One region of the Yersinia sp. KBS0713 genome, then DNA from elsewhere that is predicted to be linked to it. Evidence: predicted binding sites of a transcription regulator. Region 1 holds the regulator's gene; the other holds the start of a gene.

Region 1 (7,740 bases):
AGGTAGGTAGCAAGTATAGCCCGATGGTCTGACGCCGCTCAGTGATTCGGGTAAGAGAGAGTCACTAGCAAGCCTACAACATCAAGAAAAACGAGTATAAAAGATTGTACCTTCTCGCCAAGCTTAAGCAATCCTTGTCATTAAATATCAGCAAAATACCGCGTATGCAGTTTTTTATTCTAAGTGGTTTGGTTTTCCGTATCTTCTGAGGCAAAATCAACGCAGAGATCACTTCTTTTTACCGCTGACTGATGAGAGGCATGGCGTATGTTTACCGGTATTGTTCAAGGCACCGCGCCGGTGGTTGCCATCGAAGAAAAATCTAATTTCCGTACTCATGTGGTGGAGATGCCAACTGAGATGCTACCTGAATTAGCCTTAGGCGCTTCTGTTGCCCACAATGGCTGTTGCCTGACGGTCACTGCGATTGAAGGCCATCGGGTTAGCTTTGATTTGATGAAGGAGACACTGCGCATCACTAACCTGGGTGATATTCAGGTGGGGGATGTGGTTAATTTGGAGCGCGCAGCTAAATTCAGTGACGAAATTGGTGGGCATCTTATGTCCGGCCATATTATTTGTACCGCTGAAATAACCAAAATATATACATCAGAAAATAATCGTCAGATCTGGTTTCGAATGCCCAGCGCTGATTTGATGAAATATATATTACATAAAGGTTTTATCGGTATTGATGGTATCAGCCTGACCATCGGTGAAGTTGTCGGCAACCGTTTTTGTGTGCATCTGATCCCGGAAACACTGGCACGCACCACGCTAGGTAAAAAGCGCTTAGGGCATCGGGTCAATATCGAAATAGATCCGCAGACGCAGGCTGTGGTGGATACCGTTGAGCGAGTACTGGCGCAGCGCGATATTGTCCATGCCATTGAGGCGGTGGAAAAAACAGTGCGTGAGTAAGTAGGATAAAAGTGAAGCAGGGGCTGTGCACCCCTGCTATCAAACCAGTCATGTTTAAATTGCGGCACTCTTAACGGGGAGTTCGAATACCGCCCTCTACGCCATTAGGGCTAAACAGAACTTGCCACAATTGAATGTCTCTGGCGCGGAATGCCCCAGCACACGCATTCAGATAATAGCTAAACATCCGTTCAAATCGCGAGGAGTAATTCTGCGCCAGAGTTGGCCATGCCGCTTGGAAACGGGCATACCAGGCCATTAATGTTCGGTCATAATCTGCGCCGAAATTATGCCAATCTTCCATGATAAAATAGGGCTCGCTGGCCTGAGCAATATGTTTCACCGAGGGCAGGCAACCATTTGGGAAGATATATTTATTAATCCACGGATCAATACTGAGATCAGTGCGATTAGCGCCAATGGTGTGCAGCAAGAACAACCCATCAGGTTTTAAATTGCGATTTACCACCTCAAAATAGGTGCGGTAATTCTTTGGCCCCACATGCTCGAACATCCCCACTGACACAATACGATCAAACTGTTCATTTAAATCACGATAGTCTTGCAGCAAGATAGTGACATCCAAACCTGCGCAGCGCTCTTGCGCCAATTTTTGCTGTTCCGCTGAAATGGTCACCCCTGAGACTGAGACCCCGTAATGGCGGGCGGCATAAGCGGCAAGTCCACCCCAACCACAACCGATATCCAGCAGTTTCATGCCCGGGGCTAATTGCAGCTTTTCGCAGATCATCTGCAGCTTATTTTCCTGCGCTTGCTCAAGAGTCGTGGCCTCTTTCCAGTAGCCGCAGGAGTATTGCATATTGGGGTCGAGCATGAGGCTAAATAGATCATTACCTAAGTCATAATGCTCTTTGCCGACAATCCAGGCGCGTTTCTTTGATTGCAAATTGATCACACGGGCGGCGGCAATACGTAAAGTATCTTTGAGATGGTGTGGAAGTTGATTTTCCAGGCCAGCACGGAGAACTCGCTGGAAAAAGATATCCAAGCGATCGCACTCCCACCAACCGTCCATATAACTCTCACCTAATCCCAAAGATCCTTCTTGTAATACCCGCTTAAAAAAGTCTGGGTTATTAACTTGAATGTCGAAGGGGCGTGAGCCATTGATCTCAATATCAGCCCGGTTCAGCATCTCTTGCACTATGCGGAACCACGGATTTTCTTGAATGCTCTGGTCTTCTATACAGGATGAACTCATAGCTTCTCCATCACTTTCTTCTGACTTATGACCCGCGATAATTATCTATATGCGCGAAGACATACCAATTAGGTTGTTGTGACCTTGGTGTCTGATATCCGTTACGGACAGAGGAAGATTAAGAAGAAACCCTAATTATGTTTTGGTTTAGGGTAACTCATCCATAAGAGTAAATGTGACGCAATCCACGCGCACAGAAAGTGCTTAAGATAATGCTTTTTTTTAATGGTATTGTAATCGGTTAAACCGAGTATAGGCTTGCCGGGACGCTTTCTCAATACTAAATCGCTCCCGGCTTTTATGCCGCTTAGTGACTATTTCTATTGAAAATTAATTCCCTTTTTATCTTTTCGCAGCGCATAGCAATGAATGCCATATCCCAATAGTGCTAACACAACCGTCGACAGCATCACCGTCACTGTTGCCAGCAATGCCTGGCTGATAAAAGCGGACACCATCATGCTCGCGACAAAACACAACCCTAGCTGAAGCGTGTTTTGCAGTGCAGCGGCTTTGCCAGTGTTCGCCGGAAAAGGCATTAATGCATTCGCTACGATAATAGGGTAGCAGGCACCATTCACAAGCGCCATTATGCAGAAAGGAATAAGTAAGCTCACCAGTGTCGGAGTGGTAAAGGTTGCGATGAGATAGAGCGCGATCATGCTGGCGCTATACCCCGCCAACAGCCATGGCAGCAGGGTATTTCCTTTGATGCGAGTCAGAGCGCTACGGCAACCGAAACCGCCTAAGAGAAAAGCCAATGTCTGTGGAACATAACTTAAACCGATGACGTTCGGGCCATATCCCATGTCGCCCAAAATAAAAGGTGAACCGGTTAACCAAGCGAAAAATCCGGCACTACATGCGGCGAACATCATCACGTTGCCGCTAAACTGTGGCGATTTCAATAACTGGTAGAAACTGATCCTAGCCCTACTTTGATCGGCTTTATCAGTCGCGGATTTTTTCCGCTCTTTCAACAGCGCCGTTGGGATCAGGAGCAGCAGAGTAACGGCCAGCAGAACGACAAAAATGGCGCGCCAACTGAAGTGATTTAACAGCCAGGCACCCAGCAAAGGTGCCAGTGCCGGCGACAACGCCACCAGCGGCATGATAGTTGCGAATACGCGGTTGGCTTTACCGTCGCGATAACGATCCACCACTAAGGCTTGCCAGCTCACGGCGGCAGAACAGACCCCCACCGCTTGAATAAAACGCAGGATTAATAACTGGGTGGCAGTCTCAACCCACAAAATCCCCAGACAGCCGATAGCAAATAACCCCAACCCGACCAACAGCACCGGTTTACGACCTATTTTATCCGATACCGGCCCCCAGATAAGTTGGGCGATAGCGAAACCGGCGAGGAAGATGCTCAGACTGGCACTGATGGCACCGGCGGAGGTTTGCAGCTCTTGTTGCATTGCGCCAAAGGCGGGCAAATACATGTCGGTGGCCAGATAACCCAGCATACTTAAGCCAGCCAGGTAGAACATGAAGCTAGAGGTGGTTTTCATTCTTTATTCTCAATGTGAAAATGTTGCAGGCGTTGCTGTTGTCAATATGTTGTTATTGTAAATGTATTATTACAGGCAATTTTATTGCGGGGGCATTCTATCCGGCGAGTGATTCGATTGTGAAACGGTAATATTTGCGCCATGCTATCAAAATATTTGATGTCTGAATAAATGAGCAACAGGAGCAGAAGATAATGTGGTCTGAATACTCGCTGGATGTGGTTGACGCGGTCGCACGTACCGGTAGCTTCAGTGCCGCCGCTCAAGAATTGCACCGTGTGCCATCGGCGATAAGTTATACCGTGCGCCAGCTTGAAGAGTGGCTGGCGGTGCCGCTGTTTGAACGGCGTCATCGTGACGTAGAATTAACCGCCGCAGGTGTCGTTTTTATCAAAGAAGCTCGCGATGTTATCAAAAAAATGAATGGCACTCGCCGTCAATGCCAACAAGTGGCGAATGGCTGGCGAGGGGAGTTAACCATCGTGGTGGATAAAATCGTCAAACCACAGCGCAGCCGCCGCTTAGTTCTGGATTTCTATCGACATTTTCCTGATATCGAATTACGGGTACGTTATGAGGTGTTCAATGGCGTCTGGGATGCGCTGGTGGACGGGCAGGCTGAAATGGCCATCGGCGCCACGCGTGCGGTGCCAGTCGGAGGGCGGTTTGTTTTTCGCGACATGGGCTTTTTAAGTTGGCAATGTGTGGTGAGTGTCGAACACCCATTAGCGCGGTTAACCGGGCCACTGACCGATGATCAGTTGCGGCCTTACCCCGCACTCTGTCTGGAAGATACCGCGCGCAACCTGCCGAAACGGGACACCTGGACCTTAGATAATCAGCAGCGGTTGGTGGCACCGGACTGGGCGACGGGGATTGACTGCCTGTGCGCGGGGCTATGTGTTGGCATGGTGCCTGCTCATATGGTCTCGCCGCTGATTGCGCAAGGGAGGCTGGCAGCGCTAAGCTTGGCTGAACCGCTACCGGATAGCCCATGCTGCCTGACGTGGGAGCAGAACAACCACTCACCGGCACTGGCATGGTTGCTGGCGTATTTGGGTGACAGTGTCACGCTAAATGCTGAGTGGCTGAAAGATGACAACCCATCAGCTACTCAGCATGACGACACCAGCAACTGAGAGCAAATAACCGCGCCGGTAGCCGAGTTTGCTACCGGCAGAAGAGAGTTAGCGGCGATAATCGCGGAACGGGCCATCCGCAACAGAACGTCGCTCGACCAGTTTCGGGTGCACCTCAATGGTCTGGGGGTCTTCGCGCTTGCTGACAATACGGTCGAGCAACATCGCAAAAGCGGTTTCACCTAATCGCTCTTTTGGCTGATGAATGGTGGTCAGCGCAGGGGAGAAGTAGCGCGCGTTGCGCACATTATCATACCCGATCACTGAAATATCTTGCGGCACCCGCAAGCCCAGCTCATCGGCTGCGCATATTGCACCCATCGCCATAATATCGCCGCCACAGAATACCGCGGTCGGGCGATGTTTTTGCGTCAGAATCTGGTGCATGGCTTTATAACCGGACTCCGGTTCGAAATCGCCCTGAACCACCCATTCATCACGCAGCGTGATATTGGCCTCCTCCAGGGCTTTCAAAAAGCCCTGATGGCGACCACCGCCAGTATTACGGGATAGCTGGCCGGGAATAGCGCCGATATCACGATGACCGCGCTCAATCAGATAACGTCCAGCCAAATAGCCGCCTTCAAAGGCGTTATCGATAATCGAGTCAGTAAAGTCGCCACGTGCTGTCCCCCAATCCATCACCACCATCGGGATATTACGATAATCTTCCAGCATCCCCAGCAACTGCTCGGGATATTCTGAACACATCACCAGCAGTCCATCAACACGCTTTTGTGCCAGCATCGCCAGATAGGCTTTCTGTTTATCCAGATTATTATGAGAGTTACATAAAATCAGCGTGTAACCCTTGCTATAACAACTGTTTTCAACCGCTTCGATCACTTCAGCAAAATAGGGCGCTTCGCTGGACGTTGCCAGTAAACCAATTGATTTGGTGTGATTAACTTTCAAACTACGGGCCACAGCACTGGGTGAATAATGCAGTTCTTTAATGGCCGCCCACACGGCAGCCTTAGTATTTTCGGCGACGAAACGCGTTTTGTTAATCACGTGCGAAACGGTGGTGGTGGAAACACCCGCGTGTTTGGCCACATCTTTAATCGTTGCCATAAAAAAAATGACTCCTAAGCTCACCTGTTACAGTAGGTAAGTATTATGTTAATCGTTTGCCTGCAGACGCGAAACCACTCAGACAGAAGCATGTTATTGGCTGGAAAATGGAATCAGCTGGTTGTCTGAGAGTATTTATTGGACGTTATTGGTCGGTATGCAGTTATGAACTGCGAATTTTGGCTGATCTGGAGGAAAAGTGAAAGAGGTATTCAAAGTTATAAAGTGCGTAATGAGCACAAGATTTTTTTTCTGAATTGTGGGAAGATATTTTAACACACTAACTATGTGCCTTTTCCCTACGACAAACTGACCGGCTGAGGAGTTTTTATGGATACCAATCTGAAAATGTCGCTGATTACGACTGTTGGTGCGCTGGCGATGATTATTGCCTTTAGCTTCGTGGCGGTAATGAATTAATTAAGCCGCTTGCCGGTAAAATAGTAAAGTAGGGCGGTTTACCCGCCCTTAATTATTGCTTGATGTGCTAACACATCGTCTCGCGCTTATTGCCTTCTCAGGCTAAATTCTTCTCAACGAATGCCCAGTTAACCAGCGCCCAGAAATTTTCCAGATATTTTGGCCGCGCATTGCGGTAATCAATATAATAAGCGTGTTCCCACACATCCACCGTCAGTAACGGTTTATCCGTGGTCGTCAGCGGGGTTGCCGCATTAGATGTACTCACAATCGCCAGCGTGCCATCGGCTTTTTTAACCAGCCAAGTCCAACCTGCGCCAAAGTTTTTCACTGCGGCATCGGTAAATTGTGCTTTAAATTCAGCAAAAGAACCAAATGATTGATTAATGGCATCAGCCACTTTACCGGTCGGCTCACCACCACCATTTGGTGACAGACAGTGCCAGTAGAAAGTATGGTTCCAGACTTGGGCCGCATTGTTAAAGAGACCACCGCTGGAGGTTTTTACTATCTCTTCCAGCGTTTTGTCAGCAAACTCACTATCTTTAATCAGATTATTGAGGTTAATCACATAGGTATTATGGTGTTTGCCGTAATGGTACTCCAGCGTTTCAGCTGAGATATGGGGTTCCAGTGCATTTTGTGCATAAGGTAATGCCGGTAATTCAAAAGACATAGCTCTCTCCTTTCGGGTTGCTCAGGGTGTTTGCTCCTCAAATCCCATCAATAGCCGCAGGCCATGATGTGGCGAAGAGCGGTTAAAAGCTTAATTGTTGTATTTTTGTTGTGGGTATAATCTTAACAATTTTCGACAGAAATGACAGTTATAACCACAGTATTAGTATGGCATTGGCATTAGCCAAGATAGATCACGGGGATAACAGAAGTTTGGCGAGTGGGGTACTCACAGCCAACAGCAGTGCTGGCTGTGAGTTGAAGAATTAGCGGATAGTTTTAGGTGTGACCACGCGGCGAGCACCCACATAGTGATCTTGCCAGTAGTCGTTATTCAGCATACTAATGCGGATCTCTTCGCCGGTACGCGGGGACTGAATAAATTTGCCGTTACCTAAATAGACACCGACATGATCGGCAACGCCGCGATTGGCAATATTAAAGAACACCAGATCACCACTCTCTAATTCAGCACGTTTGACTGGCGCGGCATCACGTAAATGATACATCTCGTTAGCAGTACGCGGCATTTTTATTCTGATCACATCTTTATAGGCGTAATAAATAAGCCCACTGCAATCAAAACCGGTATTCGGCGAGGTGCCGCCCCAACGATAAGGTTTACCGACTTGTTTCATCAGTTTGCTCATTGCCGTTTGCTTCGCATGTTGGTAGCGCTTTTTATGGGCAGGGCTGAGCTTGATTTTATTATTTGCAACTAATTCTGTGCCAGCTTTACCTTGAGTCTTATTTCGATGCCGACCATAAGCAA
Region 2 (7,740 bases), 890 kb from region 1:
TTTGTCGCTTAATCACGACACCTAAAGGCAAATTAAATAAACTGTATATAAATCATAATGTTAAATGTCTCTTATTTGAGACAGTGATTTAGCTGATTGTCGCGATTTACCGACAGTTAAATTAAAATAGTTATTATTCAATAAGATAAAAATTAATTTTTAATATATTAATCGGATTATTGAGTCAGCCCGCTGCTGAGTCACTCGCGCCCCGCCTACGCGAAAACCACCACTGCGTTATAAATTATGCGATTTCATTACCAAGGCAAATAATTCACTATTCTGTTCTGACCCAGAAGTGGCCACCAAAAACAGGAGCACTCTACTCAGTTGACCAAGGATGCCGCTTAACCTTAATCCGAATATAAGGAGGCAAAATGAAGCCTGCCAATATAACCACGGGATTAATATTACTCACCACCCTATTTAGCCCCTACTACACCGCAGCGCTAAACCACAACTCAAGCGCGATAGCCGCTAAGCCAGTACCTACACGGGTATCCGCTATCGAACATCATGACGATGATAGCTTCCCCGAATTTTCCATTGAGGACTTTCACCTTGTGCAAAATATCGCAGGCAGAGAGGCGGAAATAACATTCACCTTAAAAAGCAGTGGGTTACTGTATTATAATGTTGTTCTTAATGATAAAGATAATTTTGACATCATAGAAACATCAGGCTTTGTTAATAATAATCAACGCCATGTGTCACTAAAGAAGACCAGCACTCTTGCAGGAAACTATAAGGTTATTATCGAGTTAGTTGATAATAATAAAGTGACGGTGAGCAGAAATTACGATATTACGCTGGAGTGATAAAACTCAGGGGATCACTCCCCTGAGCCGGATTGATTAGCCTAATTGCTTACGCGCATTGCGGAACATCCGCATCCATGGGCTATCCTCGCCCCACTCTTCTGGATGCCATGAGTTGCTGACAGTACGGAAGACACGTTCAGGGTGCGGCATCATAACGGTTGCACGACCACTGGCACTGGTCACCGCCGTGATACCCTGCGCTGAACCATTCGGGTTCGCCGGATATTGTTCAGTTACTGCGCCGTAATTGTCCACAAAGCGCAATGCCACCAGGTTGTTTTGCTGCAATGCCGCCAGATGCGCAGCATCGCGCACTTCAACCTGACCTTCACCGTGTGACACGGCAATTGGCATCCGTGAACCGGCCATATCCTGCATAAACAGTGATGGGCTACTCGCCACCTCAACCAGACTAAAGCGCGCCTCAAAGCGATCTGACAGGTTGCGGACAAAGCGTGGCCAGTGCTCAGCACCGGGGATCAATTCGCGCAGATTAGACATCATCTGGCAACCATTACACACCCCCAACGCCAAAGTTTCAGGGCGGTGGAAGAAGGCCTCGAACTCATCGCGCACACGATCATTGAACAGGATCGATTTCGCCCAACCCTCACCTGCGCCCAAGACATCGCCGTAAGAGAAGCCGCCACAGGCCACTAAGGTCTGGAAGGCGCGCAGATCAATGCGCCCCGCCAACAGATCACTCATATGCACATCGACAGCATCAAAACCGGCGCGGTGGAAGGCGGCCGCCATTTCAACATGGGAGTTAACCCCCTGCTCACGGAGCACCGCCACTTTTGGCCGTGCTTGCTTGATGATGTAAGGTGCGGCGATATCTTCAGCCGGATCGAAGGTCAGTTTCACATTCAAGCCAGGATCGCGCTCATCCTGCTTCGCATGATGCTCTTGATCCGCGCAATCCGGGTTATCCCGCAGGCGCTGCATTTGCCAGGTGGTTTCTGCCCACCACAAGCGCAAGGTGCTACGTTTTTCACTGTAGACCAGCTCAGTGCCACGGCGAATAGCGAAAGTATCCCCCTCAACCGCACGGCCCAGATAGTGAACGCAATTTGCCAAACCGTGCTCGGCCAACACTTTTTCTACCGCCTCACGCTGCTCAGCACCTACCTGAATCACCGCCCCCAACTCTTCATTGAACAATGAGGCCAGTGAATCATTACCCTGTGAGTGAATATCGACATCAATGCCACAGTGACCAGCAAAGGCCATTTCAGCCAGTGTCACCAACAGACCGCCGTCAGAACGATCGTGGTAGGCCAGTAACAGTTGATCCGCCACCAGGCGCTGCATGGCGTTAAAGAATCCCGCCAACTGTTGCACATCACGCACGTCCGCCGGTTTATCCCCTAACTGGCGGTAAACCTGAGTCAGAGCAGTGGCACCCAGTGCATTGTGGCCCGCGCCTAAATCAATCAGCAGCAGCGCGTTATCACCTTTATCAGTGCGCAGTTGTGGCGTCACGGTGTGGCGCACATCTTCAATACGGGCGAAGGCCGTAATCACCAGTGACAGCGGTGAGGTCATTTCCCGCAGCTCCTCCCCCTCCTGCCAGCGCGTTTTCATCGACATCGAGTCTTTGCCCACTGGAATAGTAATTTCCAGCGCCGGACACAGCTCTTCGCCGACAGCGCGCACCGCATCATACAAACCGGCATCTTCACCGGGATGACCGGCGGCTGACATCCAGTTGGCTGACAGCTTAATGCGCTTGAGTTCGCCAATTTGGGTCGCCGCGATATTGGTCAGCGCTTCACCGACCGCCAGACGGGCAGAGGCGGCGAAATCGAGCAGCGCCACTGGCGCACGTTCGCCCAGCGACATCGCCTCGCCATAGTAGCTATCAAGGCTGGCGCTGGTGACGGCACAATCGGCCACCGGGATCTGCCATGGCCCCACCATCTGATCACGGGTCACCATCCCGGTCACGGTGCGGTCGCCAATGGTAATCAGGAAGGTTTTCTCAGCTACCGCGGGCAGATGCAGCACCCGTTTTACCGCATCAATAATCGTGATATCAGCGCGCTCCAGCGCCTCACCTTCGGCCTGCAGGCTCTTCACGTCGCGCAGCATTTTCGGCGTTTTACCCAGCAGCACATCCAGCGGCATATCGATCGGTTGGTTATCGAAATGGCGATCATTGAGGGTGAGATGTAACTCTTCCGTAGCCTCACCAATCACCGCATAAGGGGCGCGCTCACGACGGCAGATCTCATCAAACTGCGCCATCTGCGCCGGGGCGATCGCCATGACATAGCGCTCCTGAGATTCGTTACACCACACTTCCAGCGGGCTCATGCCCGGCTCGTCGTTCAGGATATCGCGCAGCTCAAAACGACCACCACGACCGCCATCGCTGACCAGCTCCGGCATAGCGTTGGACAAGCCGCCCGCGCCGACGTCATGGATAAACAGAATCGGGTTGTGGTCACCTAACTGCCAGCAGCGGTCGATCACTTCCTGACAGCGGCGCTCCATCTCTGGGTTATCCCGTTGTACCGAGGCAAAATCCAGATCCGCATCTGACTGACCAGAGGCCATGGATGAAGCCGCGCCGCCCCCCAGGCCAATATTCATTGCCGGGCCGCCGAGTACCACCAGCTTAGCGCCGACGGTGATCTCGCCTTTTTGCACATGATCGGCACGGATATTGCCGATCCCACCCGCCAACATAATGGGCTTATGGTAGCCACGTAACTCAGTGCCGTTATGGCTGTTAACCCGCTCTTCATAGGTGCGGAAGTAGCCCAGCAGCGCTGGACGACCAAATTCATTATTGAATGCGGCACCGCCCAATGGGCCTTCGGTCATGATATCCAGCGCGGTGACTATCCGCGCCGGCTTGCCGAAATTCTCTTCCCACGGCTGCTCGAAACCGGGAATACGCAAGTTAGAGACTGAGAAGCCCACCAAACCTGCTTTCGGTTTCGCGCCACGTCCGGTGGCACCTTCATCACGGATCTCACCGCCTGAGCCGGTCGCCGCCCCCGGCCAGGGTGAAATGGCCGTTGGATGGTTATGGGTCTCAACTTTCATCAGAATATGCGCCTCTTCCTGATGGTAGCCATAAACACCACTCTCTGGCGCGGCAAAGAAGCGCCCAACCTGAGAACCTTCCATCACCGCGGCATTGTCTTTATAAGCAGACAACACGTAATCCGGCGTGTGTTCAAAGGTATTTTTGATCATTTTGAACAGGGTCTTAGGCTGAGCAACCCCGTCGATTATCCAATCCGCGTTAAAGATCTTATGGCGGCAGTGCTCAGAGTTTGCCTGCGCAAACATATACAGCTCAATATCCGTCGGGTTGCGCCCAAGCCCGGTAAAGGCGGCCAGCAGATAATCAATTTCATCCGCTGCCAGTGCCAGACCCAATTTGGTATTGGCCTGCTCCAGTGCACTGCGGCCCTGCGCCAGAATATCCACCCGTTGTACCGGGGCTGGCTGATGATGGGAGAACAGCTGTTCTGCTTGCTGCAAATCGGAAAATACCGTTTCCATCATGCGATCATGCAGCAGCGCCGACAGTTGTTGCCACTGGCTTTCATTCAGACTCGGGCCTTGAACTTGAATATAGAAGGCCAAACCACGTTCCAGCCGCAGCACTTGTGGCAATGCACAGTTGTGCGCAATATCAGTGGCTTTGGAAGACCACGGAGAGATGGTTCCCGGCCGTGGGGTAACCAGTAGTAGACGCCCTTCTGGCGCGTGCTCAGGGAGAGATGGCCCATACTTAAGCAGCCGTTGGAGTCTGGCGTGTTCATCGGCACTCAGTGGTGCGCTAACATCGGCAAAGTGAACATATTCGGCGTAGATATCACTCACCGGCAGGTGAGCATCCTGGCAACGGGACAACAGTTTGGTAACACGAAAAGCCGACAAAGCGGGCGAACCACGCAGTATTTCCATAATCTAAGTTTCTCTCTCTTCGAAGCGACTGGAACAGCACTTCATTGGGCGCAGCACTCATTGGCGCAAAACAGGGGAAAACGCGCGCCATTATAGTGAATCTAAGCCGCCGACGAAACCGTTTGCGTAGCTATTATTCATAATTGCGTCAGAAACTGCGATTAGGGTTATTGGCTGAATACCGGATAAATAAGCACGCAATAAAGTTGCACACTGACGATTTGTTGCGCAAAATGCCACTCCACTGGGGATTTAACCATGTCGATTCTCGCTTCACGACACACATATAAAGAGCGCTGCCGAGAGATAACTATTTGACGCGCATAAAATTAAATTACTTTGTTATCGGTGTAATTGCCATACTTTTGGCCCTCGCACTGTGGCCCAATATTCCCTGGCGCAATGGTCAGGAGGGGCAACTCGATCGCATAAAAGCCCGTGGTGAGCTGCGAGTTAGCACTATTAGTTCACCACTGAACTACACCCCCGGAAAAGATGGCCCTTCCGGCCTCGACTATGAGCTGGCAAAACGTTTTGCCGATTATCTGGGGGTCAAGCTGGTCATGACCCCACATCATAATATTGACGATCTGTTTGATGCTTTAGATAGCGATGATGCAGATATGCTGGCCGCCGGGCTTATCTATAACCGCGAACGTCTTAATCGGGCGCGCTCTGGCCCTGCCTACTATTCGGTCTCGCAGCAGTTGGTCTACCGACTTGGCACATCACGACCAAAATCCTTCGGTGATCTGAAAGGGCAGCTGATTGTTGCCTCCGGTTCAGCTCATATGACCACACTAAAACAGCTTAAGCAGAGCAAATATCCGGATCTTAACTGGGGATCATCCATTGACCGCACAGGGAAAGAGCTACTGGAGCAAGTTGCTGATGGCAAACTCGACTATACCCTGGGTGACTCCATCACCATTGCTCTGCTGCAACGCATTCACCCGCAATTGGCGGTCGCCTTTGATGTCACAGATGAAGAGCCGGTGACCTGGTATTTCCGCAAAGGTAGTGATGACAGCCTCTATGCCGCGATGCTCGACTTCTACAGCCAGATGGTGGAAGACGGCAGTTTGGCGCGGCTGGAGGAGAAATATCTCGGCCATGTCGGTAGCTTTGATTATGTCGATACCAAAACTTTCCTCTCCGCCATCGACAATGTGCTGCCCACTTTCCGGCCACTGTTTGAAAAACATGCAGGTGATATCGATTGGAAATTGCTGGCGGCGATTGCTTATCAGGAGTCTCATTGGAACCCGCAAGCCACCTCGCCAACTGGCGTGCGGGGTTTGATGATGCTAACCCGCGCCACCGCAGATGGTTTGGGGGTCAAAGACCGCGTAGACCCCGAGGAGAGCATTAGAGGCGGCTCCATCTATTTGCAGCGGCTGATGCAAAAAGTGCCGGAAACCATCCCCGAGGATGAGCGGATCTGGTTCGCACTGGCGGCATACAATATGGGTTATGGTCATATGCTGGATGCACGGCGGCTGACCAAAAACCAGAATGGCAACCCAGACAGCTGGGTTGATGTCAAAATGCGGCTCCCCATGTTGAGCCAAAAACGCTACTACCCGAGCACCACCTATGGCTACGCCCGTGGTCACGAAGCCTATAACTACGTCGAGAATATTCGCCGTTATCAGGTGAGTTTGGTGGGGTATTTGCAGGAAAAAGAGAAAAAAGCTGCCCAACACGCGGCTATCGAGGCTGAATTGGGGAGAGCCTATCCGGTCGTCGCCCCCGGCTGGTCAATCAGTAACTAACACTCATTTTTCATCTCAGGTTATCGCGCGCGGGTTAATTTTTGTCCACCGAGGCCCGCAGCGCGACTCTCAATGCTTTCTGCTGCGCGCGGCGCTGACGAAAAAACGCGCTTAACTGCTGGGAACAGGCCTCTGCCAGCACACCCGCGCTGATCTCCACCTGATGATTCATCCCTGGGTGGCGTAAAATATCCAGCAGTGATCCGGCGGCACCAGTTTTCAGATCATTCGCCCCATACACCAAACGGCGAATCCGGCTGTGTACCATAGCACCAGCACACATCACACATGGCTCCAGCGTCACATAGAGGGTGGCGTCCAGCAGACGATAATTCTGCACCACTTGCCCACCTTGCCGTAGCGCCATGACCTCGGCGTGCGCCGTGGGATCACTATCGCAAATAGAGCGGTTCCAGCCTTCGCCAATCACCTGATTATCCAGCACCAACACCGCGCCCACTGGGACTTCACCCTCTTCCTGCGCGCGCAGGGCCAGCATCAAGGCGCGCTGCATCCAGTACTCATCACTGTACTCAGCGGTCGACACACATTCAGAAGATAAATTATTATCAGCAGACACATTAACCTCTCAGCTACTTTTGCGGCGTGCATTATACACAGCTAACCATAACCTCTACACCCGTTATCCCGGCAACAGCTTCACTAGCTGCATATAAAGTAGCTCAGAATATCATGATCGGTTACTGTTTCGGCTGGATAGAAAACGTACCTGCCGATATGAGTGTTCTCTGATAATGGAAGCCAGATAAATGAAGCTCAGCAAGAAAAATGCCACGATTGTGCGCAAAACGCTCAATGGATGGGTCAATGAAGGGGTGATCGCCGAGGAAGAACATCAGCGCTTATTAAACCACATCGATATTCAACCTTTTGACTGGCGCAGGTTGGCAGGTTATGCCTTTCTCGCAGCACTGGCGTCACTGGTTATCTCCATTGGCAGCTTAATGGCTGACACACTCCTGCTCAATTGGATTAGTCAGTTTTTCCGCTTCGATCCCCCGGTGCGGGTCGCCGTGACAGGGGTTTTGGCAACCCTGCTTTATATTTGGGGCTTTCGCCGCCGCCGACAAGATGCCAGCAAAATCTACAGCAATGAGGCGATACTGTTCCTCGGCGTCCTGATGACCGCCGCCGCTATCAGCCAACTGGGCCTCTGGCTGGATAATGGCAGTGGGCGATTCTCTGGCTTATTG

What was found. The regulator PurR, encoded in region 1, represses purine synthesis genes. The targets are predictions, from matches to a motif close to CANGCAAACGTTTGCNTG.
Region 2: the regulator PurR is predicted to act here: its motif matches at 4,863-4,880, upstream of purL (phosphoribosylformylglycinamidine synthase).

Annotation. Positions count from the first base shown of each region.
Region 1 is NZ_CP042173.1:2,066,988-2,074,727, forward strand. It holds gene FFE93_RS09660 (riboflavin synthase subunit alpha) at 268-921, shown strand; gene cfa (cyclopropane fatty acyl phospholipid synthase) at 992-2,143, opposite strand; gene punC (purine nucleoside transporter PunC) at 2,464-3,660, opposite strand; gene punR (DNA-binding transcriptional activator PunR) at 3,855-4,799, shown strand; gene purR (HTH-type transcriptional repressor PurR) at 4,848-5,873, opposite strand; gene FFE93_RS09685 (YnhF family membrane protein) at 6,204-6,293, shown strand; gene sodB (superoxide dismutase [Fe]) at 6,391-6,969, opposite strand; gene FFE93_RS09695 (C40 family peptidase) at 7,235-7,740, opposite strand, start outside.
Region 2 is NZ_CP042173.1:1,179,494-1,187,233, reverse strand. It holds gene FFE93_RS05565 (hypothetical protein) at 378-818, shown strand; gene purL (phosphoribosylformylglycinamidine synthase) at 855-4,751, opposite strand; gene mltF (membrane-bound lytic murein transglycosylase MltF) at 5,066-6,526, shown strand; gene tadA (tRNA adenosine(34) deaminase TadA) at 6,561-7,106, opposite strand; gene FFE93_RS05545 (hypothetical protein) at 7,297-7,740, shown strand, end outside.